3 regions of the Rossellomorea sp. NPDC071047 genome follow, and region 1 is predicted to be linked to each of the others. Evidence: riboswitches for the same ligand, from Rfam matches in the RefSeq annotation. Region 1 holds a riboswitch; each other region holds the start of a gene.
The links. A riboswitch is a leader RNA that binds a small molecule or an ion and turns the genes downstream of it on or off. The one in region 1 is predicted to bind S-adenosylmethionine.
Positions count from the first base shown of each region.

Region 2: it holds a riboswitch for S-adenosylmethionine, as region 1 does, so the genes downstream of both, ACQKFO_RS05845 (methionine biosynthesis PLP-dependent protein) here and ACQKFO_RS22010 (Na+/H+ antiporter NhaC family protein) in region 1, are expected to answer to the same signal.
Region 3: it holds a riboswitch for S-adenosylmethionine, as region 1 does, so the genes downstream of both, mmuP (S-methylmethionine permease) here and ACQKFO_RS22010 (Na+/H+ antiporter NhaC family protein) in region 1, are expected to answer to the same signal.

Region 1 is NZ_JBNNJT010000009.1:20,853-29,050, reverse strand. Features, by position in the region: gene ACQKFO_RS22035 (alanine/glycine:cation symporter family protein) at 1-386, shown strand, start outside; gene cls (cardiolipin synthase) at 504-1,952, shown strand; gene ACQKFO_RS22025 (YpbS family protein) at 2,039-2,296, shown strand; gene ACQKFO_RS22020 (DUF2187 family protein) at 2,416-2,688, opposite strand; gene ACQKFO_RS22015 (MFS transporter) at 3,580-4,752, opposite strand; SAM riboswitch class I at 4,973-5,077, shown strand; gene ACQKFO_RS22010 (Na+/H+ antiporter NhaC family protein) at 5,164-6,480, shown strand; gene ACQKFO_RS22005 ((S)-benzoin forming benzil reductase) at 6,572-7,327, opposite strand; gene ACQKFO_RS22000 (divergent polysaccharide deacetylase family protein) at 7,453-8,198, opposite strand, start outside.
Region 2 is NZ_JBNNJT010000001.1:1,111,933-1,120,130, reverse strand. Features, by position in the region: gene ACQKFO_RS05865 (HAD hydrolase-like protein) at 1-169, shown strand, start outside; gene ACQKFO_RS05860 (NUDIX hydrolase) at 183-809, shown strand; gene ACQKFO_RS05855 (metal-dependent hydrolase) at 906-1,532, shown strand; T-box leader at 1,599-1,841, shown strand; gene ACQKFO_RS05850 (tryptophan--tRNA ligase) at 1,901-2,899, shown strand; SAM riboswitch class I at 3,023-3,132, shown strand; gene ACQKFO_RS05845 (methionine biosynthesis PLP-dependent protein) at 3,224-4,348, shown strand; gene metC (cystathionine beta-lyase) at 4,341-5,525, shown strand; gene ACQKFO_RS05835 (bifunctional homocysteine S-methyltransferase/methylenetetrahydrofolate reductase) at 5,542-7,392, shown strand; gene metH (methionine synthase) at 7,373-8,198, shown strand, end outside.
Region 3 is NZ_JBNNJT010000002.1:603,449-611,646, reverse strand. Features, by position in the region: gene ACQKFO_RS10975 (glucoamylase family protein) at 214-1,566, shown strand; gene mmuM (homocysteine S-methyltransferase) at 1,636-2,586, opposite strand; gene mmuP (S-methylmethionine permease) at 2,555-3,967, opposite strand; SAM riboswitch class I at 4,061-4,167, opposite strand; gene nei (endonuclease VIII) at 4,305-5,129, shown strand; gene ACQKFO_RS10955 (FtsX-like permease family protein) at 5,202-7,421, opposite strand; gene ACQKFO_RS10950 (ABC transporter ATP-binding protein) at 7,421-8,122, opposite strand; gene ACQKFO_RS10945 (TetR/AcrR family transcriptional regulator) at 8,125-8,198, opposite strand, start outside.

The DNA.
Region 1 (8,198 bases):
CGATTGCCATTTTCACTTTTGCCTTTAGCTCCATCATTGGAAGCTATTATTATGGAGAAGCGAATCTTCCATTCATTAACAATAGCAAGACTGGACTTCTGATTTATCGTTTCATTGCTTTAGGAATGGTGATTTTTGGTTCTGTTGCAAGTCTTGATATTGTTTGGAGCTTAGCAGACTTCTCAATGGCATTAATGGCTCTTACCAACTTAGTTGCCATCGGTATTTTAGCACCAATTGCTTTTAAAGCCTTGGACAACTATATGAGTCAGCGTCGACAAGGATTGGACCCGATCTTCTATGCAGATGATATTCCAGGTTTAAAGGGTGTCGAAAGCTGGCCAACACGTGGACGCGAGATGAGTAAAAAAGCTGTGAATGAATAAAGAATCCTACCGAACAGAGCAGGCTGACAGTCTGCTCTGTTTTTCTTTGTCATTTTTTTCTATTCCATTCTCAGGTATACTACTTATAGAAAGCTAGTTAAAGGAGCCTTACATACTATGAGTATCCTATCTACTCTTTTAGGGGTTTTATATGTTCTTAACTTAGTTCTCGCTGGCGTCATCATTTTCCTGGAGCGAAAAGATGCCGGTGCGACCTGGGCATGGCTTATGGTTCTGTTTTTCATTCCCCTTCTTGGCTTTATTCTTTATTTAATCTTCGGTCAGAACTTAAGCAGAAAGCGCTTATTCGACTGGGAAGATATGAAGAAAATCGGCATTGAAGATTTGATTCAAAAGCAGATCCACTCCCTGAAAGAACATCGATTCCCTTTTAAAAATGAAACGTCCTCCCGCTATCAGGACCTTATTTATATGCACCTCATGAATAATGAAGCTCTTTTGACCCAGGATAACGAAGTACAAATGTTCACCCATGGGGAGGACAAATTCGAGTCCTTATTGGAAGATTTGGAAGCAGCACAGGATCATATTCATATCCAGTACTATATCTTTAAGAAGGATCAATTAGGCAAGCGTATCTTAAAAAAGCTCACTGAGAAAGCAAAGCAAGGCGTAAAAGTCAGGGTTCTGTATGATGAAATGGGCTCCCGGCGGACAAGAAGAAGCTTCTTTAAGGAACTTCTTGCAGCCGGCGGGGAAGTGGCCGTGTTTTTCCCTTCGAAAGTTCCCTTCATCAACCTCCGCCTAAACTATCGTAACCACCGAAAGCTTGTGATTATTGACGGGAAAGTTGGTTATGTCGGCGGATTTAATATTGGAGATGAATACCTGGGCTTGAATCCTAAGTTCGGTTATTGGCGTGATACCCACCTGCGGATCGTAGGGAGCTCAACACTTGCCATGCAAACCCGGTTTATTCTGGATTGGAATCAAGCCAGCCGCTCGAAGAAGATCGCTTACGATTTACGATATTTCCCACAGCCTTCCTTTACTGGTCATGCCGGAGTACAGATTGTGACATGTGGGCCAGACTCAGAATGGGAGCAAATTAAAAACGGTTATATTAAAATGATTTCATCTGCCAAACGATCCATCTATATTCAAACTCCTTATTTCATACCTGATGTCAGTCTGCTGGATTCGTTGAGAATTGCTGCTCTTACAGGAGTCGATGTCCGGATTATGATTCCGAACAAACCGGACCATTTATTTGTGTATTGGGCGACCTATTCATACATTGGTGAGTTACTGAAGGCAGGAGTGAAAATTTATATTTATGATAACGGCTTTATTCATGCCAAAACCATTGTAGTGGATGAAACCATTTCTTCAGTTGGAACGGCAAATATTGATGTAAGAAGCTTTCGCCTCAACTTTGAGGTAAATGCCTTTTTGTATGATCAAACCATCTCTGAAAATCTGAGTGCTGTGTTCAGGAAAGATATTGAGAAGAGTAGAGAATTAACCATGGAAGAGTATAATAAAAGACCTGTGAAGATCAAAGTGAAAGAATCAATTTCAAGGCTCCTGTCCCCTATCTTATAGAAGAGATATCTAAGACGTTGCCATGAGTGCCTTGAAGAAGGCATAATAGAAGATATAATGCGTAATTGGTAGAGAGGGATGAAATCATGAGTGTACATAAAGACATTACGAAGCATTCAAGTAATCAAAATCAACTTGTACAACAATTTATGAAATTGGATGAGCGTAGAGAAAGAGCCATCGATGAAGCCGTTCAGCTTTGTTTGAATGATCAGCCGTTTACAACGGATGCCATTAATCATGTGACAAATGAAATCAATATCCTTGCCCGTCAAGGTGTCGTTCCACAGAGAAAGCTTGTCACAATTGAAATGGTGAAGGAATATGCAGCTAAATTAAAATAATCAGATGGTAGTTGAAACACTTCTTTTTCGAGTGTCAGACTACACATAAAAGACCTTGAGACGTCTAATCCATCTTCATGGCAGGCGTTTTCAAGGTCTTTTTCTTTGTATGTTGGAATTTATGCTTTTAATGCGCTATTCCACCCATCATATACAAATACAGGTTGTGTACCAATTTCTGCCCGTTCTATGACGACATAGTTTTTATGTGACACAACGGTTTGATCGTCGGGTAAATCCAGCTTCTTCGCAACATCCCTGTCCATTTTAACAATGACCGTATTTTCTCTTAGGGTAGTAACCACGCCATTGATTACATGTTTCTTTCTTTTGAATTGAACGGTATCTCCAAGGTTAGCATTATCTTTTGAGTACACGAATGTATTTTCCATTTTAATATCCCCTTTTTAATAAAATGTAATATGTTTCTAATCTAGGTTATAAAATTGAAAGAATTTTCTAATAATATTATTCTAACTGGTATTTATATAATTTTCAATGAATACTTATCCTTCTTCTACCACAATTTTTGTATATCAAAACCTTTTAAGAAAACTTTTTGTTTGCTTATTCTTTCTCCCTCATTATATCTATTGGCTACTAATATAGGAAAATTATTCCTTTTTACATTTTTTTACAAGACTCTGTCAATTCGTGTGTGCTGGATAGCCGAACGGGGTCTCGGCACGGAGCTTAATAAATGGCTCTTTTCACAAAGATTGTTGTTTTCTAGCATAAAATCTGCCAGGGCTCTGTCAAGCAGGTTTATGCTGGATGGTGAGGGGAACTGCTCCGCTTTCCGCGGACGTTCGGCCGAGCCTCCTCAGCTTCGCTTCCGGGGTCTCGGCACGACCGTACTTCCGCAGGAGTCTGCGCAGTTCCCCTCACCATCTTTAACAGTTTTTTCATGACAGAGCTTCAAGGTGTGCAAGAAAACAAAATAAATAGAAAAAAATAATTCTTCTTCCTTAAAAGGAAATTCAAAGTTTACTTACATTTAATAAGATTGTTTGCTAAAAAGCTTGTTTAAATGGTTTTCGATTTAGGATTCATGCTTAGAAAGTTGATTGGAGCGGAAGGAGGCTCGACTCCTGCGGGAATAGCTGGACAGGTGAGACCCCGGAGGCGCAGCCGAGGAGGCTCACCGCCAGCCCCGCGGAAAGCGAGCATCCTGGAGCGGAAATCAACTATTACTTTCTCCTCTACAATAGCAACAAACTATACGAAAAGAGACCAATAAAAAAACGCCTGAAGAGTCTGTTCTCTTCAGGCGTTTTGATGTATTAATAAGCGAGTGCATTTTTCTTTTCTTCTTTCATGAGGACGAAGCAAAGGAAAATGCCTAAAAGGGATAGTACAGCGAAGAATAAGTATACCGTGTAAATGGAGTACGTTTCATAGATAAAACCGCCAACAAAGGTACTGAACCAGTTCCCCAGTCCGTTTCCGATTGCTGAATACACCGTAACGGCCGTTGCTGTAATGTGGGAAGGCGTGATTTCTTTAATGTACCGTAATCCGGCTGGAATAAACAGGCCAATGGCAAGACCTTGCATGACAGCCGATGAATAGACAAGCCATAGACTAGGTTCAGTAAAGTAAAAGAGCCAGCGGAGCATGGAAGCAGCACCTGCCAAGGCAGCGACGGTTAACAAACCGAATTTATCAATCCATCCACCGGCGATCCTCATAAAGGGGACCTCCGATAACACTGCAATCAGGAACGCAAGACCAATCCCTGCATACGTTCCACCTGAGTCTTCAACAAATAATCCAAAATACACATTGTTTGCCAGATTCGGGCCGAACACTAAGAATGTGACCGCTAAAAAGATAAGGAACTTTTTCATCGTGAATAATTCCTTCATCCCTGCCTTTAAATCAAGCTTGGCTGCCGCCCTCTCTTTCGGAAAACGGAACGAAAGGAATCCGGATAGGACTAAACAAATAAAGAAAGAGTAAAAAATGATGGTAGGCCCGATGAATCCTTCTGAAAGTCTTCCCATCATAAAGACTGCGATACCAAAGCCCAAAGAGCCGAACAGGCGGATATTTCCATAGTTATACCGGACTTTACTTGTATACTTCAAGCTTATACTATCGGATACAGGAATGATCGCACTTTGGAAGATTGCAACTAGAATGGCCACGATAAGCAGGCCATAGTAAAAGTCCATGAACAAGTAACCGAGTGCAAAGATCCCTGCTACTAAAGAGGTTAAACCAAGAACCAAGGTGGGACGATTGGTCGTGTCACTCACCATTCCCCATATAGGCTGGAAGAAAATCATCATAATGGGGCCTACAGACATGATCGTTCCAATCTGATAACCATTTAAGCCCACACTTTCGCTCAAATACACACTGAGTAAGGGATATAAACTACCAACACCGAAGAACGTCAATAAATAAAATCCTTGTAAGGTAAAAATTTGATTTCGTACAGTTCTTTCCACTACCGTATCCCCCAAGATGTTTTTTGTCTTCCTTATAGTAGACCTTGAACGGTCAATTGTCTATGAGTTTATACCTTATTATGGATAAAATCATACTTTTGTTGTTGGTAAGGAAGGAAATAGACTGATGTCCATGCTACAGAAAAAATTCCCGTTTGACTTTTTCCAGTAAACCCTTTAAAGTATGGAAGTATATTTAAATCAACTAAATACGATATTCTTCTTATCCAGAGAGACGGAGGGACTGGCCCTGCGATGTCTCGGCAGCGGACTCATATTGAGTGCTGTGCCACATCCAGCAAGCGAAATGCTTGAAAGATAAGAGGAGTGTTTCGTTCTTTTGAAACCTCTTCTTATTTTGGAAGAGGTTTTTTGTATGTTAGTAAATTGGACGTCAAAGGAGTGTTAGGAATGAATCAAGAAAGAGGAAATTTATTGGCGTTACTGCCTTTGATCATATTTGTTTCACTGTTCCTTGGAGCAGGCATCATTTCGGGAGACTTTTATGCGTTTCCTGTACTAGTATCGATCATCATTGCATCTGTGGTAGGTCTTGTGATGAACCGAAAAGAGACATTAACGGCTAAGATTGAGCGTTTCGCTAAAGGAGCCGGTCACCCTGATATCATGATCATGGTCTTTATCTTCCTGTTAGCAGGAGCATTTTCCGGAGTGGCTGAAAAGATGGGGGCCGTTGATTCAACCGTAAACTTCGCCCTATCCGTGCTCCCTGGTAACTTGATCATCGTTGGATTATTTATTATTGCTGCTTTCATATCATTATCAATGGGTACGTCCATGGGAACGATCGCAGCACTTGCGCCAATCGGTGTCGGGATTAGTTCAGGTACAGATATTTCCATGCCCCTTGCGATGGCGACAGTTATTGGAGGAGCGATGTTCGGAGATAACTTATCATTCATTTCAGATACGACCATTGCAGCTGTTCGTACTCAGAAAACGGAAATGAAAGATAAATTTAAAGTGAACTTCTTCATTGTATTACCTGCTGCAATCGTGACAATGGTGATTCTCCTTGTTCTTACTATGGGGAATCAATCAACTGTCGGAGTGGAAAGCTTTAATTGGATTAAAATTCTCCCTTACCTTGGAGTTATCATCGGTGCTCTTGCAGGTTTAAATGTATTTGTCGTTTTGTTAGGCGGAATTGTTTTAGCTGGAATCATTGGATTCATAGATGGAAGCTTTACTCCAGCCAGTTATTTCGGCAGTGTGGCCGATGGAATGACAGGGATGGCAGAGATCGTGATTCTATCCGTACTGATTGGCGGAGTTGTCGAACTCATCCGTTATAACGGCGGTATTCAGGCTTTACTATATCATGCTACACGCAAAATCAAGTCTCCTCAGGGAGCACAGCTTGCTACTGCAGGATTAGTGAGTTCTACTAACCTTTGCACAGCAAACAACACGATTTCAATCATTATTGCCGGTCCACTTGCCAAATCGATTAGTGAAAACTATGGAGTCGATGCCCGTAAATCAGCCAGTATCCTTGATATTTTCTCTTGTTCGATTCAAGGGCTGATCCCTTACGGAGCACAGGCCCTGTTAGTGGCTGAAGTCGCGGGCATTTCACCGGTCAGCATTATCCCATATGCCTTCTACCCTATCTTGATTGCTGTTTGCGGTTTGATTGCCATTCGATTCGCACTACCGAAATTCACACGTAAATCAGCACCGGAAGCAAACTCGGTTCGATCTTAGTAAATGATAGTAGAGAGACAAATCCTTTGGGGTTTGTCTTTTTTTTGAGCTAAGAAAAAGCAGATTCCGTTTCCGGTAATCTGCTCACTTTTTATAACAAATCATTTACATGATAAAGCTTACCACTTTCGATTTCGCTTTCTGTTACGAGTTTAACCAGTGCATTAGCGACCGTATCCGTTTCACGAAGCATCCCTTCCTCTTTGTAGCGCTGAAAGGATTCTACATCGGCAAAGGCTTCTTTAGAGGAGGAACGGATTTCTCCCTGCATATCCGTATCCATGACACCCGGGCTGAAGGCAATCACTTGATGGCGGCTATGCTTTTTAGAAAGCTCCAGGCTTACGGTTTCCGTCAGCATGTTCACGCCGGCTTTGGTTGCGCAGTACGTACTCCATCCGTGAACAGGACGACTTCCTGCTCCTGAGCTGATATTGATCATGATCATCTTCGATTCGGAACCCCTGGCTGCTTTTAGCATCTCATTGGTGGAGATCATTGGAGATAGTAAATTCACATGCACACTCGTTTCAAGGGCTTGAGTTTCTACTTCACCAGACGGATTGATTGGTGTCACCACACCGGCATTTTGGACAACATAGACTCTGTCCGGTTGATAACCAAATACTTTTGCTCCCACTTCCCGGAAGACCGCTTCTGTTTCTCCTGATTGTGCAAGATCGCATGGAAAGAATTCATACGATACATCCTTTTCCCCGGCAAGTTTTTGCAGTCTTTCATTATCCGATCTGGAAACATTGATCAAACCTATGCCTCTTTTGATAAATAGCTTGGCGATCGACTCGCCCAAGCCTCTTGTTGCTCCCGTCACAATTGCATAATCCATATCGACTCATCTCCTTCTTACCTTCTGATTATAAGGGAGAGTCTTCTTTTAACAAAAAAATAAGCATTGGTTTAACAGAAGATTTACAAAGTAGCGGTTTCCAAATTAAGGGAAAGAGCACGCCATCAAGGCATGCTCTCATCAATCAAATGATATTCAGGTATTAAATCTGACAGTGGTACAATGGATGCTTTTTTCTCATAAAGAGGAAGAAACTCTTCAAGCATGGTGGCAATCTTGATTCCTGTGACCCCGACATGACCAATGGCAATGGTGGAAGTGCCACTGTCTAATTCTTTAGAAAGAAGCTTGGCTTGCTTTCCTATATGCTGGATGGAATAGACATCATCAAAGAATAATTCGTTCTCAAGATAGGGAACGTCCAATTCTCTTGCAAGCTTCGGAATGACACTCTTTCCCGTTGTTTTACTATCCAAATAAAATAGTCCCTTCTCCTTGCATACCTCTAATACGGTCCTCATGACCCTCTCATTGGCAGTGGCCCTTGAGCCCATATGGTGATTGACGCCTACTGCATAGGGGACCTCTTCGATCGCCTTTTCTACTCTATTCCGAATTTCCTCATTTGAAAGCGAAGTGGTAATCGCTCCCGGGCCTAGCCAACTTGCTTTCCCGGACATCGGTTCCATGGGTAGATGGACGATGACCTCATGCCCACGGCCGTGTGCCTTTTCTGCATCTTCCCTTGTTGTCGGAAGAAATGGCATAACGGCAATGGTCAAGGTGACGGGTAAGTTCAGAATCTCTTCCGTTCCCTTCATATCGTTTCCTAAATCATCAATAACGATCGCGAGTTCATTATGATGGGCTGGAAGGGGCAGGATGTTTCGGGCTGAAACGGATGCATGAA
Region 2 (8,198 bases), on a different contig from region 1:
TGGGGTTGTGATTGGAGATAGATTGTCTGATTTTAAAGGAGCAGAGGCAAATCACTTTCTTTCGATAGGTTGTGCGTTTGATTTTTCTCAGGAAAAGGAATTAAGTGAAGCGGATATTGTGATTGGAGATCTATTGGAGGTTAAAGAGTATTTAGAGGTAATGAAATAAAGGAGGGATCGGGATGGAGGATGAAAAACTAGCAGTCTTCGATGAATATGGTAACAGACTTGGAGTAGCCAGTCGTTCCGAGGTACATAAAAAGGGATATTGGCATGAAACCTTTCATTGCTGGCTTGCGCATTTTGATGAATGTAGTGGAGAGACCAATATTTATTTCCAGCTGAGAAGTGATAAGAAAAAGGATTTCCCCCGCTTGCTTGATATTACGGCCGCTGGACATATCTTGTCACAGGAGAAGATTGAAGACGGTGTGAGAGAAGTTCATGAAGAGCTTGGACTTCATCTTACGATAGATGAACTTCAATCATTAGGAATCGTAAAAGGGGAGTTAATTCAACGGGATATGATTGATCGGGAACTAACTCACGTATTCCTGTATTCCAAGCCGGTTGCATATGACGAATTTCAACTTCAGTCAGAAGAAGTGTCCGGTATTTTCCGTTCGACTCTTCAAGACTTTAAAGCGCTCGTTCAACAAACGAAAGAGGAAATCGCCGTAGAAGGATTTCTTACTAATGAAACAGGGGAAAAGGACTTCATTAAGCAGAGGGTGAGTTACCATCACTTTGTTCCACATAAAAGATCCTACCTTCTTGAAATTATTGAGCGCATATCGGCTCATCTTTAGAAATTAATTCGTACTTCCCATGGTCAATATGGATAATTAAGGCTATTATAGTAATCTAGTACATACATAATGTGATAAGAGAGTAGGAGGACACACTTGAACGGCACAGCACATATGGCAATTGGAGCAGCAACAGGATTTATTGTGGCCAACTCATTTGGATCTGGTCCTGACATAACGGCCGCACTTGTGGCAATAGGCGGGGTATCCGGACTCATGCCTGATATGGATATTGACGGACAGCTTAGTAACAAGGTTACTTTTTCACCAAAAATGATCAGAGCAGTGGCACAAATCATTGGTTTTTTAATGATGGTATACAGCTATCTTGAAGGAATTGGGAAAGAACGATGGCTTGGTATAGGATATGGTGCTGGAATGATGATTCTCTCAAGTTTCATTACCCAGAGAAGAATGCTGATGATTACAGGCATCGGTGTGACAGCATGCGGTTGGCAGTTTAATGAAACATGGTTATGGTTGTTAGGTATCTATATTTTCATAGCCTCATTCGTTTCACATCGAAGTTATACTCATTCTGTACTTGGAATCGTATATTATGGCATGATTGCTCATTATTTAGAGTCATCTTTAATGATAGATGGGGTATTTGAAGCATGTGTAATCGGATATGCCAGTCATCTGATCGCGGATATGAAATTTCTTCCTTTCAATAAGAGAGGGATAAAGCTTTTCCTTCCCCTTTCTACCAAAGAACTCTAAAATGTGTTTACGCCCTCTTGACCATTATTTCCCGATACATTAAAATAATGGAAACACTTTAAATAGTTAAATGCGATGAGGAAGAAGAGTAGACGAACGAAACATTTCAGAGAGCTGATGGCTGGTGAGAATCAGTATGGTGAAATCGTTGAATGGGCTTTTGAGCATCCAGGCTGAAATTAAGTAGGTAATGGCGGAAGGTCTCACCGATAAAAGAGACGATGTATCGAAGGCGACTTCTGTACAGATGAGTGCGTTTACTGAAGTGTAAGCGAATGAAGGTGGCACCACGGGTTTCCCGTCCTTTTTTAGAGGACGAGAAGCCCTTTTTGTGTTGATTTTTATTATTTTAAGCGGGGGGAATTTTTATGGAAAAACAAATTCTGACGGGGATTAAACCAACTGGCTATATTCATTTGGGGAATTATATTGGTGCAATCAAACCGGCATTAAAATTGGCAGAGAACAAATCCTACAACGCAGCATATTTTGTGGCGGATTATCATGGTTTAACGAAGATACATGATAAGCATGAAATGAAAGAACTATCTTATGGAGTGGCAGCAGCTTGGTTAGCATTAGGTTTGAATCCTGATCGAGCGATCTTTTATCGTCAATCCGATGTACCTGAAATCTTTGAATTGAGTTGGATCCTGTCTTGTTTTGCACCGAAAGGATTAATGAACCGCGCTCACGCATATAAATCATTGGTCGAAGAAAATACAGAAACCGGCAAAGATGTTGATGCTGGAGTCAACATGGGATTATTCACTTATCCAATACTAATGGCAGCTGATATCCTCCTTTTTCAAACCGAGGTGGTCCCTGTTGGTAAAGATCAGATACAGCATGTTGAAATTGCACGAGACATAGCTGAAAGCTTTAACAAACAATATGGAGAAATATTTGTCATCCCTGAATATGTCATCCAAGAAGAATCGGCAGTTCTCCCGGGACTGGACGGACGTAAAATGAGTAAAAGTTATAACAACACCATTCCATTATTTGAAGAACCAAAAAAGCTTCAAAAATTAATCAATAAAATCAAAACAGATTCTTCACCCCCTGAAGAGCCCAAGGATCCTGACAGCTCCGTCATTTTTGCATTATATAAAGAATTTGCAACCTCCGATCAAGTTAAAGAAATGAGAGGGAGATTTCAAGAAGGAATAGGCTGGGGAGATGCGAAAAAAGAGCTATTCCAAGTAATGAATTCTTTTATCGAAGAACCAAGGTCGAAATATGAAGAACTGATGGCGAGTCCCCATATGCTGGATGGGATCTTACAAAATGGAGCAAAAAAAGCACGGGAAAAAACAATCCCATTCATGAAAGAGATTAAAAGGAAAATAGGTATTTATCATTGAAATAGAACAGGGTGGTGAAGGGCAAAGATCATTTTGTTTTTCAGATAATTCATAATTCTCATTGACATTTTTTCTTCTTTGTTATAAGTTATGGGAAAGTTATTTTTCACAAAATCATATAGTTTCTTATCAAGAGAGGTAGAGGGACTGGCCCGAAGACACCTCAGCAACCAGCCGCGAGTTTTGGTATGGTGCTAATTCCAGCAAGTTGATGTCAACTTGGACGATAAGAGGGAGAACGAACGCACAAAACCTTCTTATTTTCATTAAGAAGGTTTTTTTGTTTTTTCCCTTTTCGTAATCAGGATAGAAAAGGAGAGAAGAATGTTGAAAAAACACATTGACACAATACTTGTCCAGGCAGGAAATCGGAAAGATCCTGCAACGGGTGCCGTAAGCCTGCCCATTCATTTATCGACTGCCTATGAACATAAAGGGATTGGGCAATCGACAGGCTATGATTACACAAGAACAGGAAATCCAACCCGTGCCACCCTAGAAGATACCCTCACTCAATTGGAGGAAGGACACAGAGGGTTTGCCTTCAGCTCGGGGATGGCAGCGATTCAGGCAATCCTTAGCTTATTTTCAAGCGGGGATGAATTGATTGTTTCGAAAGACTTATACGGAGGGAGCTACCGTTTATTCGCGCAGTATGAAGCACAATATAGTATCAAATTTCATTTCGTCGATACAAGTGATACCGGCTCCATAGAAGAACAAATTTCTAAAAGAACAAAGGCAATCTTCGTTGAAACGCCAACCAATCCATTAATGAATGAAGCAAGTATTTCAGAGGTTGCTGGACTCGCTAAGCATAACGGATTGCTTCTAATTGTCGATAATACCTTCTACACACCTATTCTGCAGAAGCCACTTACTGAAGGAGCGGACATTGTTATTCATAGCGCCACGAAATACTTAGGGGGACATAATGACGTGCTGGCAGGTGTTGTGATTGTAAACACAGAGGAGTTGGGGGAAAGAATATTCACCATTCAAAATTCAATCGGCGCGGTTCTCGCCCCTTTTGATTGTTGGCTCTTATTAAGAGGAATGAAAACCCTTAGTCTCAGAATGGCTCAGCACGAAAAAAACGCAAGAAAATTAGCGGAGTATCTTGATTCGCATGACTGTGTAACAGACGTTTTATATCCGGGAAAAGGCGGCATGCTTTCCTTTCGTATCGCAAGGGAAGAATGGGTTGCTCCCTTTCTCCAACACTTAAAAATTATTACGTTTGCTGAAAGTTTAGGAGGGGTCGAAAGCTTTATCACCTATCCGGCTACTCAAACACATGCAGACATTCCAGAAGAAGAACGAAATAGGTTGGGTATCTGCAACAGACTCCTGCGGTTCTCTGTAGGCATTGAATTTATTGCTGACCTTATTGAAGACCTGGAGAATGTTTTTCAACAATTGGAGAAAGAGGTGCTTACGTATGAGTAAAAAACCGTTTTCACTTCAGACGTCACTCATTCATTCTCATGGATTTGATAAAGAAACAGGAGCGGTCTCTACACCGCTTCATCATGCTACAACCTTTCATCAACAGGATTTTGATCAATATGGAACGTATGACTACAGCCGTTCAGGAAATCCGACAAGAGAAACCGTTGAAGAAACGATCGCGGAATTGGAAGGAGGAGTAAGAGGTTTTGCCTTTTCATCTGGAATGGCGGCAATCTCAACAAGCTTCTTATTATTGTCGAGTGGAGATCATGTTCTCGTATCAGAAGAAGTGTACGGTGGGACATACAGAATGATTACAGAGGTCCTCACTAAGTTTGGAATTGAATATTCATTTGTGAACATGAAGGATCTACATGAAGTAGCTTGTTCAATCAAGCACAATACGAAAGTGATTTATATGGAGACACCATCCAATCCGCTTCTGAATATCACCGATATTGAAGGAGTCGTTAAGCTTGCCAAGGCGAATGGATGTTTAACGTTTCTTGATAATACATTCATGACTCCCTTGCTGCAAAGACCGATCAGTCTAGGAGTGGATGTTGTTCTACACAGTGCCACGAAGTTTCTTGCCGGACATAGCGATGTATTGGCAGGGCTTGCGGTAACGGGAAATGAAGAGATTGCCGGGAAACTTGCTTTCTTGCAGAATTCGTTCGGAGCTGTACTCGGTGTTCAGGATTGCTGGCTGCTCTTAAGAGGACTGAAAACACTGCATGTACGTTTGAAGGAATCATCAGAATCGGCATATAAGATTGCGGCATTCTTAGAACATAGAAAGGAAGTAGAAGAAGTGTATTACCCGGGATTAAGCTATCATCCCGGTCGTGAAATTCAAGTTCGACAAGCAGAGGGTCCTGGAGCGGTTCTTTCCTTCCGGTTAAAAGGGGCAGAGGAAGTAAAGCAACTCATTCAAAATGTAAACATTCCTGTATTTGCCGTAAGTTTAGGAGCTGTTGAATCAATTCTATCCTATCCTTCAAGGATGTCACATGCTTCCATGCCAAAAGCTGAACGGGAAAGAAGGGGTATTACAGATGGTTTATTACGATTATCAGTAGGACTTGAAAACGTGGATGAATTAATTATCGATCTTCAAAAAGGTTTAGATAGTATACAAAAGATCAATCGAAACAACGTGATAAATTTATAAAAAAGGAGGGAATGTCATGAAGCCGTTGCTGGAAGCTCTGAAAGAGAGAATTTTAATTGCAGATGGAGCCATCGGAACGTTGCTGTATTCATATGGAGTCGACAGATGCTTTGAAGAACTGAATCTTTCTCACCCAAATGAAGTGTTGAAAGTCCATAAAGAGTATATTGATGCAGGAGCAGACATCATTCAGACCAATACGTATGGAGCTAATTATCAAAAGCTTTCCAGATACGGATTGGAGGATTCGGTTAAGGAAATAAATACAGCTGCAGTGCGACTGGCAAGAAAAGCAGCAGGTGTCGACACTTATATCCTTGGCACCATCGGGGGAATCAGGGGCATTAAACAAAATGTATCGTTGGAAGAAATCAAAAGAAGCTTTCGGGAACAGCTATACTGTTTATTGTTAGAAGGGGTGGATGGCATTCTGCTAGAAACCTATTATGATTTCGAAGAATTGACCACTGTATTAAACATTAGTAAACGTGAAGCAGACATTCCTGTCATTGCTCAAGTTTCACTCCATGAAACAGGAGTTCTTCAAAATGGAATGGAGATAAAAGACGCTCTTCAACAATTAGAATTATTGGGGGCGGATGTTGTGGGCATCAATTGCCGCATGGGGCCATTTCATATGGTGAATTCATTAGAGGAAGTTCCATTACCTAAAAGGGCATTTCTTTCCGTCTATCCCAATGCCAGTCTGCCGAATTATGAAGAAGGTAGATTCTATTACTCTGCTGAGCCTGATTACTTTGGAGATATAAGTAACGAATTGCGACTGCAAGGTGCAAGAATCATAGGGGGATGCTGTGGGACCACACCTGATCACATCCGTTCTGTAGCAAGCAGGTTAAAAAGCCGCAAGCCTGTGAATGAAAAAGTGGTGAAAGCAAAAAAAGTTGTTCAGTTATCGTCTCCTTCAATCAGGGGAAGCTTGCTGCATGAGCAAGTGAGGGAAAAGAAAACGATCATTGTTGAACTTGATCCACCTAAGCATCTTGACACGAAGCTGTTCTTCCAAGGGGCTGAGGCATTAAAGGAAGCTGGAATTGACGCACTCACGCTTGCAGACAATCCGTTAGCATCACCTCGTATCAGTAATGACGCCATTGGCAGCCTGGTAAGGTCCAAATTTGATCTTACGCCTTTAGTTCACATTACTTGCCGGGATCGAAACCTGATTGGACTTCAATCCCATTTAATGGGGTTACACACGTTAGGAATACACAATATATTAGCCATTACGGGGGATCCGGCCAAGATTGGAGATTTTCCTGGGGCAGCATCCGTTTATGATTTATCTTCTCTTGAACTCATTGAATTGATTAAACAGAACAACGAGGGGATATCCTTCTCGGGTAAATCACTACGGGAGCGCACTCAATTTTCAGTAGGTGCAGCTTTTAATCCGAATTTCCGTCATTTAGACGCTTCTGTAAAAAGACTTGAAAAGAAAAAGAATGCCGGAGCTGACTATTTCATTTCCCAACCGATTTTTGGGAAAGAACAGCTGATTCAAATACATGAAGCTACGCAGCATTTAGATGTACCGATCTTTATCGGAATCATGCCATTAATCAGCTCGAGAAATGCTGAGTTTCTCCATCATGAAGTACCGGGGATTAATGTTCCGGAAGAAACAAGACAAAGAATGAGGGAAGCGGGAAGTGATCCCGTAGTTGCAAGAGCAGTTGGAATGGAGATAGCAAAAGACTTACTTGATACAGCAATAGATCTTTTTAATGGGATTTATCTTATCACGCCTTTTGTCAGGTATGATATGAGTATTGAATTGATTCATCATATACAGGAGAAAACCAACCCAGAAAGAGAGGTTCCCTATGGCCATCACTTTGTTTGAAGAACAGCTTAGGAAAAAAATACTCGTACTCGATGGAGCAATGGGAACGATGCTTCAACAAGCGAATTTATCCCCTGAGGATTTCGGTGGAGAAGAGCTTGATGGATGTAATGAAAATCTGGTTCTGACAGCACCGGAGGTAATCTATCAAATCCACCTGGAATATTTGAAAGCCGGAGCTGATGTGATTGAAACTAATACCTTTGGTGCAACCCCCATCGTACTGGACGAATATGATTTAGGCTATAAAGCATACGAAATCAATAAAGTAGCGGCTGAAATCGCCACAAGAGCAGTAAAAGATGTGTCAACATCAGAGTGGCCGAGGTTTGTTGCGGGATCTCTAGGTCCCACTACCAAAACCTTATCTGTTACAGGAGGGATAAGCTTTGATGCGTTAGTAGACAACTATCGTGTTCAAGCAGAAGGTCTTCTTGATGGAGGAGTTGATGTACTGCTGCTTGAAACGAGTCAGGATGCGTTAAATGTAAAAGCAGCAAACCTCGGAATTCGAGCTGCCTTTGAATCCAGAGGGAAAGAGATCCCCATTTTGTTATCCGGAACTATTGAGCCAATGGGTACTACACTTGCCGGGCAAACAATCGAAGCATTTTATTTATCCCTTGAACATTTAAACCCTTTGGTAGTTGGTCTAAACTGCGCAACCGGACCTGAATTTATGCGCGATCATATTCGTTCCTTATCAAGTCTCGCCACTACCTATGTCAGCTGTTATCCGAATGCGGGACTTCCTGATGAAGAGGGAAATTACAATGAGACCGCTGATTCACTCAGTGCAAAGATGA
Region 3 (8,198 bases), on a different contig from region 1:
GTCACCCAATACAGTATCACATTAGAGTTGGTGGCAGAGTCTGTATTTAGAGTTTACCTGCCGATGGATACTGGTATAAAAGACTCAAAAAAGAAGTCACATACCGACGTGTTATTTTCAGATAATTGTTACTATTGAGTGATATACGTCTATTGATCACTCTTGTATACTTTTAATCGAAACGTTTCACCAAAATGAAAGGAAGTGTCAAATGTGAAGAAATATTTTTCATTGCTTTTAGCTTTATTGCTTATCGTCAGCGCCACGCTCCCTGCTTCGGCTTCTGCAAAGCACACAACCAAAGGAAAAGAGATCGCTTTATCCAAACAATTGAAAGCGATTTCAAAGAATACCTATCGATACTTCGAGGATTTTACAAATGAAAAAACGGGACTCACTTATGATGCCGTCCGTATGGATAACGGGGAGATCAATGCCCAGAAATTCACTTCCCCAACGAACATTGCCATGTATATGATGAGTACGATTTCAGCTGAGGAAGTCGGCCTGATCTCACGTGAAGAAGCCGTGACCAACATCGAAAAGACGTTGAATTCATTAAAAGATATGGAAAAATGGAACGGATTATTTTACAACTGGTACTATACAGAAGATGCAACGCTTATGACGGATTGGGGTCAATTCATCTCAACGGTAGATAATGGATGGCTGTCTGCAGGTCTCATTGTAGTGGGACAAGCGTATCCGGAACTCTATGAAGAAACTCACGCATTAGTAGAGGACATGGATTATTCCACTCTTTACACCCCGGAAGTAGGACAAATGCGTGGCGGATATGATGTAGCAACCGAGAGCTATACTTCTCACCATTACGGTGCCTTTTATACGGAACCACGTGTGGCAAGCTACATCGCGATCGGGAAAGAGGACGTACCGGAAGAGCACTGGTGGAGAATGTTCCGCACCATGCCAGAAAGCTGGGATTGGCAGGCTCAAATTCCTGAAGGATATACAGAAACATATGACGGCGTAGATGTCTTCGAAGGACATTACAGCTACAAGGGCACTAAATATGTACCAAGCTGGGGAGGAAGCATGTTTGAAGCATTGATGCCACAGCTTGTACTGAAGGAAAAAGAACTCGGGAAGAACGCACTCGGCTTGAACAATAAGCGTCATGTAGACATCCAGATTCAATATGCTAAAGAACAAGGGTATGCAGCCTGGGGCATGTCACCAGCAGCCACACCGGATAATTATTCAGAATTTGCCGCTACACCTCTGGGTATGGACGGCTATAAGTCAGATGGCACTGTCACTCCACATGCCACATTCCTGGCACTTGAATACGCACCGATGGAAGCATTCAAAAACATCCAGGCGTTGAAACGTTTCGATATGTATGGTAAATATGGCTTCCTTGATTCAGTCAATGTGGAAACGGGAGAAGTGACACAAGCCTACCTCGCTTTAGATCAAGGTATGACAATGGTCTCAATCGTCAACTATTTAAAGGATGGAGTCATCAGAGATTACTTCCATCAAGATCGAATTGGGAAATCACCTGAGGACTTGCTGATTAAAGAGACGTTTTCTATTAAATAATAGTAGCGATAATGATGTAAGAGCCCAAGTGACTGAATCACTTGGGCTTTTGCATTTAAATATTATTGCCTACCTCCACCTCTTCGCCAACGCCTCAATATGACCAGGATCCGTCCGGCAGCATCCACCAATGATACGAGCACCTGCCTCGTACCAAATTACTGATTCCTCATCAAACGCGCAACACCCTTTCTCCCCATGCCACGTTTTGGTCTCAGCATTGTAAGTCTCACCTGAGTTCGGGTACGCGATGATTGGTTTGTCAGTGTTTCTGCTTAATACGCTTATCGCCTTCTCGGCCGCAGGTATAGGTGCACAATTCACACCAATTGCAGCGATTTGTTCATCGTCATTGAACACACGCGCGCACTCTTCAATCCCCGTTCCATCACTTATCGTCTCTCCATCCTTTAATGAAAAAGACAGCCAGGCCCAGGTATCGGGAAATTCTTTCAGAAGTGAAGCTAGTACCTTTGCTTCCTGCAAGGACGGGATGGTTTCGAATGCCAACAAATCAGCTCCCGCCTCCACTAATGCCTGGATTCTCGGAAAATGGAAATCTGCTAACTGTTTATCGCTTACTCCATAGTTCCCCACGTATTCAGAACCGTCAGCAAGGTATGCCCCGTAAGGTCCTACAGAACCTGCAACGATTGGCTTCGGCCGATTCGAATTTCCCTTCTCTTCCTTCCAGAAGTCATCTCGGGCCTGTTTGGCGAGAGTAACCGTTTTCTTGATTAATTCCAGAGCTTCAGGTTTCTCTATACCTCGCTTTCGAAAACCATCCACCGTCGCCTGGTAGCTGGCTGTAATCGCACAATCGGCTCCTGCACGGAAATAATCAGCATGAACCTTCTCAATCGCTTCCGGTTTTTCAAGGAGTATACTGGCAGACCAAAGGGGATCGTTTAAATCAAAGCCATGGGATTCCAGCTCTGTGGCTAATGCTCCATCTATAATCAGTTGGGAATGTATTTGTAAAATAGCATCAATGGGATTTAGCTTCAGTTGATTCGACATTACCTCTTCCTCTTTTCTTTATGTATTGTGTTAGATAATAGCTTCCATAGCAAAGGGCTATAAATGGGATCCCGCAATAAAGGGCTATCCTCTGAGTGGTATCAAAGGCAATGCCGATACAAGAAGCTAGACAAAGCAGAAATGCCGCAATGGGAACGAGTGGGTAGAGCGGCGTCCGATAAGTCAAGTCTTTCACGTCGTTTCCCTCCCTTATGTACTGTCTTCGAAATAGAAATTGGGCAGCACTAATGCTCATCCACACGATTACTACCGCAAGGCCAGAGATCGACACCAATGCGATGTAGACCGTCCCCGGTGCAATGATGCTTGAAAGCAATGCCAGCCCCCCTCCCAGCATGCTGCAAACTATCGCATTGAGAGGGACTCCCCGATCAGTCAATTTGGCAAAAACCGGTGAGATCATTTGCTTATCTGAGAGCGACCACAGCATTCTGGAGGAAGCATACAGACCGGAGTTTGCCGCTGATAAAATGGCCGTTATGATCACAAAATTCATGATATCGGCGGCATACGGGATTCCAATCCGACCAAGCACCGCTACGAAAGGACTTTCCAATACACCGGCTGACTGGCTCGGTAATAAAGCGGATAATACGACAATCGTCCCTACATAAAAGATGATCAATCTCACAAGCGTGGTGCGGATGGCTTTAGGAATCGATTTGGATGGATTCTCTGTTTCTCCCGCCGCAACCCCGATCAATTCTGTTCCTGAAAAGGCAAAATTGACAGCAAGCATTGTCATCAAGATGGCAAATGCCCCATTCGGAAACAACCCTGAATTTGTGATATTCGAGAAAAACGGAGCGGGCTCTGAATGACTGAGAGAGATGAACCCGACGATCGCACCTGCCCCGATCACAATAAACGCAACGATCGCAATCACTTTTACTAAAGAAAACCAAAATTCAGATTCAGCAAAAAAACGCACAGACAACGTATTAAGCACAAAAATCAACGCAGCAAAGACCGCGCTCCAGATCGATACACTAATCGAAGGAAACCAACGCTGCATCATCAAACCAGCCGCCGTAAACTCCGACCCCAATGCCACTGTCCATGTCAGCCAATACAACCAGCCAACAGTGTACCCGGTCCCAGGTCCAATGAACTTTGCAGCATAACTATGAAAGGATCCTGTTTCCGGCATATGGACAGAAAGTTCACCTAAACAAAGCATCACAAGATACACCACCAGCGCCCCAACCAAATAAGCAAGGATCGTCCCAAATGGTCCTGCCTGATGAATCGTATACCCCGAACTCAAGAAAAGCCCGGTTCCGATCACCCCTCCAAGTGACAGCATCACTAAATGACGTGTCTTCATCGCTCTTTTAAAACTCTGTCCTGCGTTTTCCATCAAAAACACCCTTCCTTCTAAATATATTGTGGAATGGGTAGACAAACAAAAAACGCACCCTGAACGAGTGCGTCACCGACAAATAAAAGATTGCTCCTATCTATCAGGGTTTGAGTCACCCGCTGGAATTAGCACAGTATCTTCACAGACCTGTTGCTGAGGCTTCAAAGGGCCAGTCCCTCCACCTCTCTGGATAAGAAATATGTAGATTTTTTAAAACTCTATCAATATATTGGAATAATGTCAAGACCATGAAATAGATGAGTAGCCCAGCCTATCCGAATGTTACTTTGGGAAGAAAAAAGGGAACAACTATACTAAAAAAGGAGAAACTGCCATGCCAGAAGGTCCGGAAATCAGACGAGCCGCAGATTCCGTTGAACGTGCTCTAAAAAATAAAACCGTCGAAGATATTTATTTTGCCTTCCCTCATTTAGAAGACTACGGGGATCTGCTAAAGGGGTCAATCGTGACGAGGGTCGATACGAAAGGAAAAGCCATGCTCATCCGCTTTGACAATGGGTACACCATCTACTCCCACAATCAGCTTTACGGGAAATGGTATTTCAGAAACACATATAACTACCCGAAAACAAACCGTCAGCTCCGGTTGGCCTTACATAATGAGAATAAATCGGCACTTCTCTATAGCGCATCTGATATCGAGGTTCTTCGTGACGAAGAAGTGCCCGGGCACCCATTCGTCTCAAAAGTCGGCCCCGATCTTTTAAGCGAAGAGGTATCCGTAGATGAGCTGATGGAACGGATGAAGGATAAACGATTCCGAAACCGCAAATGGTCGATTCTATTGCTGGATCAAGGTTTCGTAGCAGGTATCGGAAATTATTTGCGATCTGAAATCATGTTTGTTGCTGGTATACACCCTTCCCTCAGGCCAGTTGACTGCACAGAGAAGCAATTGAAGAAAGCTGCACATAGCATCAAGGATTTAGTGAGACAATCGTATGAGACTGGTGGGATCACCAATGATCTCGACCTAGCACAGAAACTGAAAGGACAAGGAGTGAAGCGTTCCCGCTATCGTCACTGGGTCTTTAACCGGGAAAGTGGATCCTGCTTCATCTGTGGAAGTGAAATCGAGAAGGCGGTGGCAGCTTCAAGAAGGCTGTACTATTGTCCTGTTTGTCAGGGACTAGAATGATAACGATAAAAGGGTACGTGGCTTTCTTAATGCCTCGTACCCTTTTATCAGTTTAACGTCAACCCACAGTTTCTATTCCGTACTCCGGTTAATCGCTTCTTTCATGGAAATCCCTTTCAACTTTCGATGGTTCAGCCATAGGGATACATAATACGATGTGATGATGATGATAAAACTGATGAGGACACTCATCCAGTCCAGCTTTACGGGAATCGTCACATTCATCTCTGAGGTGATCGAATTCATAAAGGCTGAAATCGACAGGAGCGTCACGGGAATGCCTATCACATACCCAAGGATGATAAACCAAATATTGTAACCTATCATCATGCTCATGATTGATTTCTCCCGATAACCGATGACTTTCATGAGTGAGATTTTGAATGAATTTTCTTCAATTAATAATGAAATCAGTATATAGATGATGATGACAGCAATGATGGCAGCAACAAAGGCAATCGCTGCTACTCCATAGTTCAACGGCTTGATCATTTCCTTGAATCCGTCAATCGTATCGGATGATTTGGATATCGACACGATCTTTTCTTTCGGTAGCGTGAGTTCTTTGTTTGAATAAATCTCTGTATAACTTCCTGAAGGATAGTCATTTAATTGGTTGAATTCCTCCAGAGGCATATAGATCATACTTCCGAGATACGATACTGCGATGTGATCAATGGTGAGGGTAAAGGATTTATCCGTCAGTTCATTTGTCACATGAATCGAATCACCTTCTTGAATCCCTAATTTATCCGAGAGGGACTTATTCATGATGACTGAATTGAACTTGAGCTTTTCACCGCTGGAGTCCTCTAATCGAATGGCTGTATTATCCGGTTTCAGGCCTGTAATCGACAAACTCTCCTTATCTGTGGTAAATGGGGCCACAGCTCCGATCTGTCCCGATTCAGGATGGTCAGTCTGTGGAGCTTTGAATAGATAGCTATACTCATAGTCGTACACTTGTTGAAAATTATCGGTCACCAGGTACTCCATCGAATTCTTGGTGACGAAGCCGAACAACAATAATAACGAGGCAAACATCACACCGATGATCAAAAAGAGCGCTCTTGGAAGGTTGCGCATGATTTCCCGGATCACGAACTTCCGGTGGAACGGCAGCTCCTTAAGTTTAAATAACCTCTCCAGCTTGCTTACTTTCACCTTGCGTTCCCCACCTTTTATTAAACTTACGGGTGGGATCTTCAAGACGCGTTGAACCAAATAATAGGTTAACGGGATGAACAGAACAAGTGGTAACAATAAACTCGTAAGCAAATAACCCACATGTGGTTTCACTTCCAATACAGGCAGATTATAATAAGCCGCGAAAGTTGAGAGCAATGGATGCAAGCATACCCACCCAAGGATCGTACCCACAACACTTCCTGAGACGGCAAGAATCCCGGCATAGGAGAGATAGTGACGGATAATTTCTTTTTTCCTGTAGCCAAGGGCATACAATGTGCCGATCTGTACATATTCCTTTTTCATTAAGCGCCACAATAATATGAGAATGATCACCATACTAATGAACAAAATGCCTACCGGAAGAAGTTGCCCCATCTTCTTGACACCGGCAATATCCCCTTTAATGAAGGAAATGCGATTATTATCTTTTTTATCTGTCCATTTAATGATCTGATTCGTTTGATTGATTTGCTTCTTCAGTTCTTCGGGGGAGGCATCTGAAAGGCGGACGCTATAGTATACCTGATGATCTTTCCACTTTTCCAAAACAGATTGTTTCACGACTGCGACCCCGAATGCATCAGGATTTTTCAGAAAGCCCGCTTCCTCTTTTAATGGATAGATATAATCAGGAATCGCCATGTATCCTGCAACTCGGAACGTTTCCCCTCCCAGTTCAACCTCGTTTCCAATCGAAATATCATGTGCGTTGCCAAAACCTTTATCTACTAAAATATCCCGCTCCGAGGACAGGTTTTTACCTTTAACGACAGAATGGAGATTAACATCGTCAGTGGCGGCATCCAACATCCTGAGTGTCGTATCTTTACTGTATGGAACATCCGCTACATACCTCTCCTCAATATCTGCCCCATTTTGTTTTTCAATCCCTTTGATATCTTTCAAAGGCTCTTGTGTAATGAATTGAGCATCTTCAACCTTATTCTCCTTAAAAAACATCTGTAAATTATCAATGAGATTCGCTCCAGCCGCGGTAAACGAGTAAAACACAATGGAGCTGATCACAATCAGAAACCACGCAGAGAAAAACTGCGCCTTTTTTTCCATAATGGTCCGAAAGAGTTTTTTTCGAAGAGGCATCACCACTCAACCCCTTCAGCAGAGGTCTGATATTCATTGACAAAGTCGGATTCGATTTTTCCATCCTTAAGTGTGATGACCCGCTTCGCCATGCTTTTAATCGCCTGATTATGTGTAATGATGAGGACTGTTGTGTTAAACTCTTTATTCACTTTCTCAATCAGCTGCAAAATTTCTTTCGATGTACCGGAATCCAAAGCTCCTGTCGGTTCGTCACATAATAATAGTTTCGGAGCTTTAACGACCGCACGTGCAATCGATACACGCTGCTGCTGTCCGCCGCTTAATTCCCGCGGAAAGCGATCCTCCATCCCCGACAATCCCACGGCATCAATCACCTCTTGAATAGACAATGCCTCCCGACTGATATTCGCCGTCAATTCGATATTTTCATAGACCGTTAAATTAGGGATCAGATTATACATTTGAAAGACAAAACCAACGTCTTCCCTTCTATAATCCACGAGATGACGATCATTCAATTGGGTGATATCCTTCTCATTGATCTTGATACTCCCGGAATCAATCCCATCAATGCCGCCAATGGCATTCAACAAGGTGGATTTCCCCGAACCGGAAGGACCTAGAATGACGACAATTTCCCCCTGTTCCACTAGTATGTGAATATCCGTCAGTGCTTGAAAGGTCGTTTGACCGCTTTGATAGGTTTTATGAACCCCATTGATACTCAAGATGCTCATCTTCATTCCTTCTTTCCCGATCTTATTTTCCCTTCAAATAAAAATCGTATATGCCTCGATAGCTGTTCCTTGTACT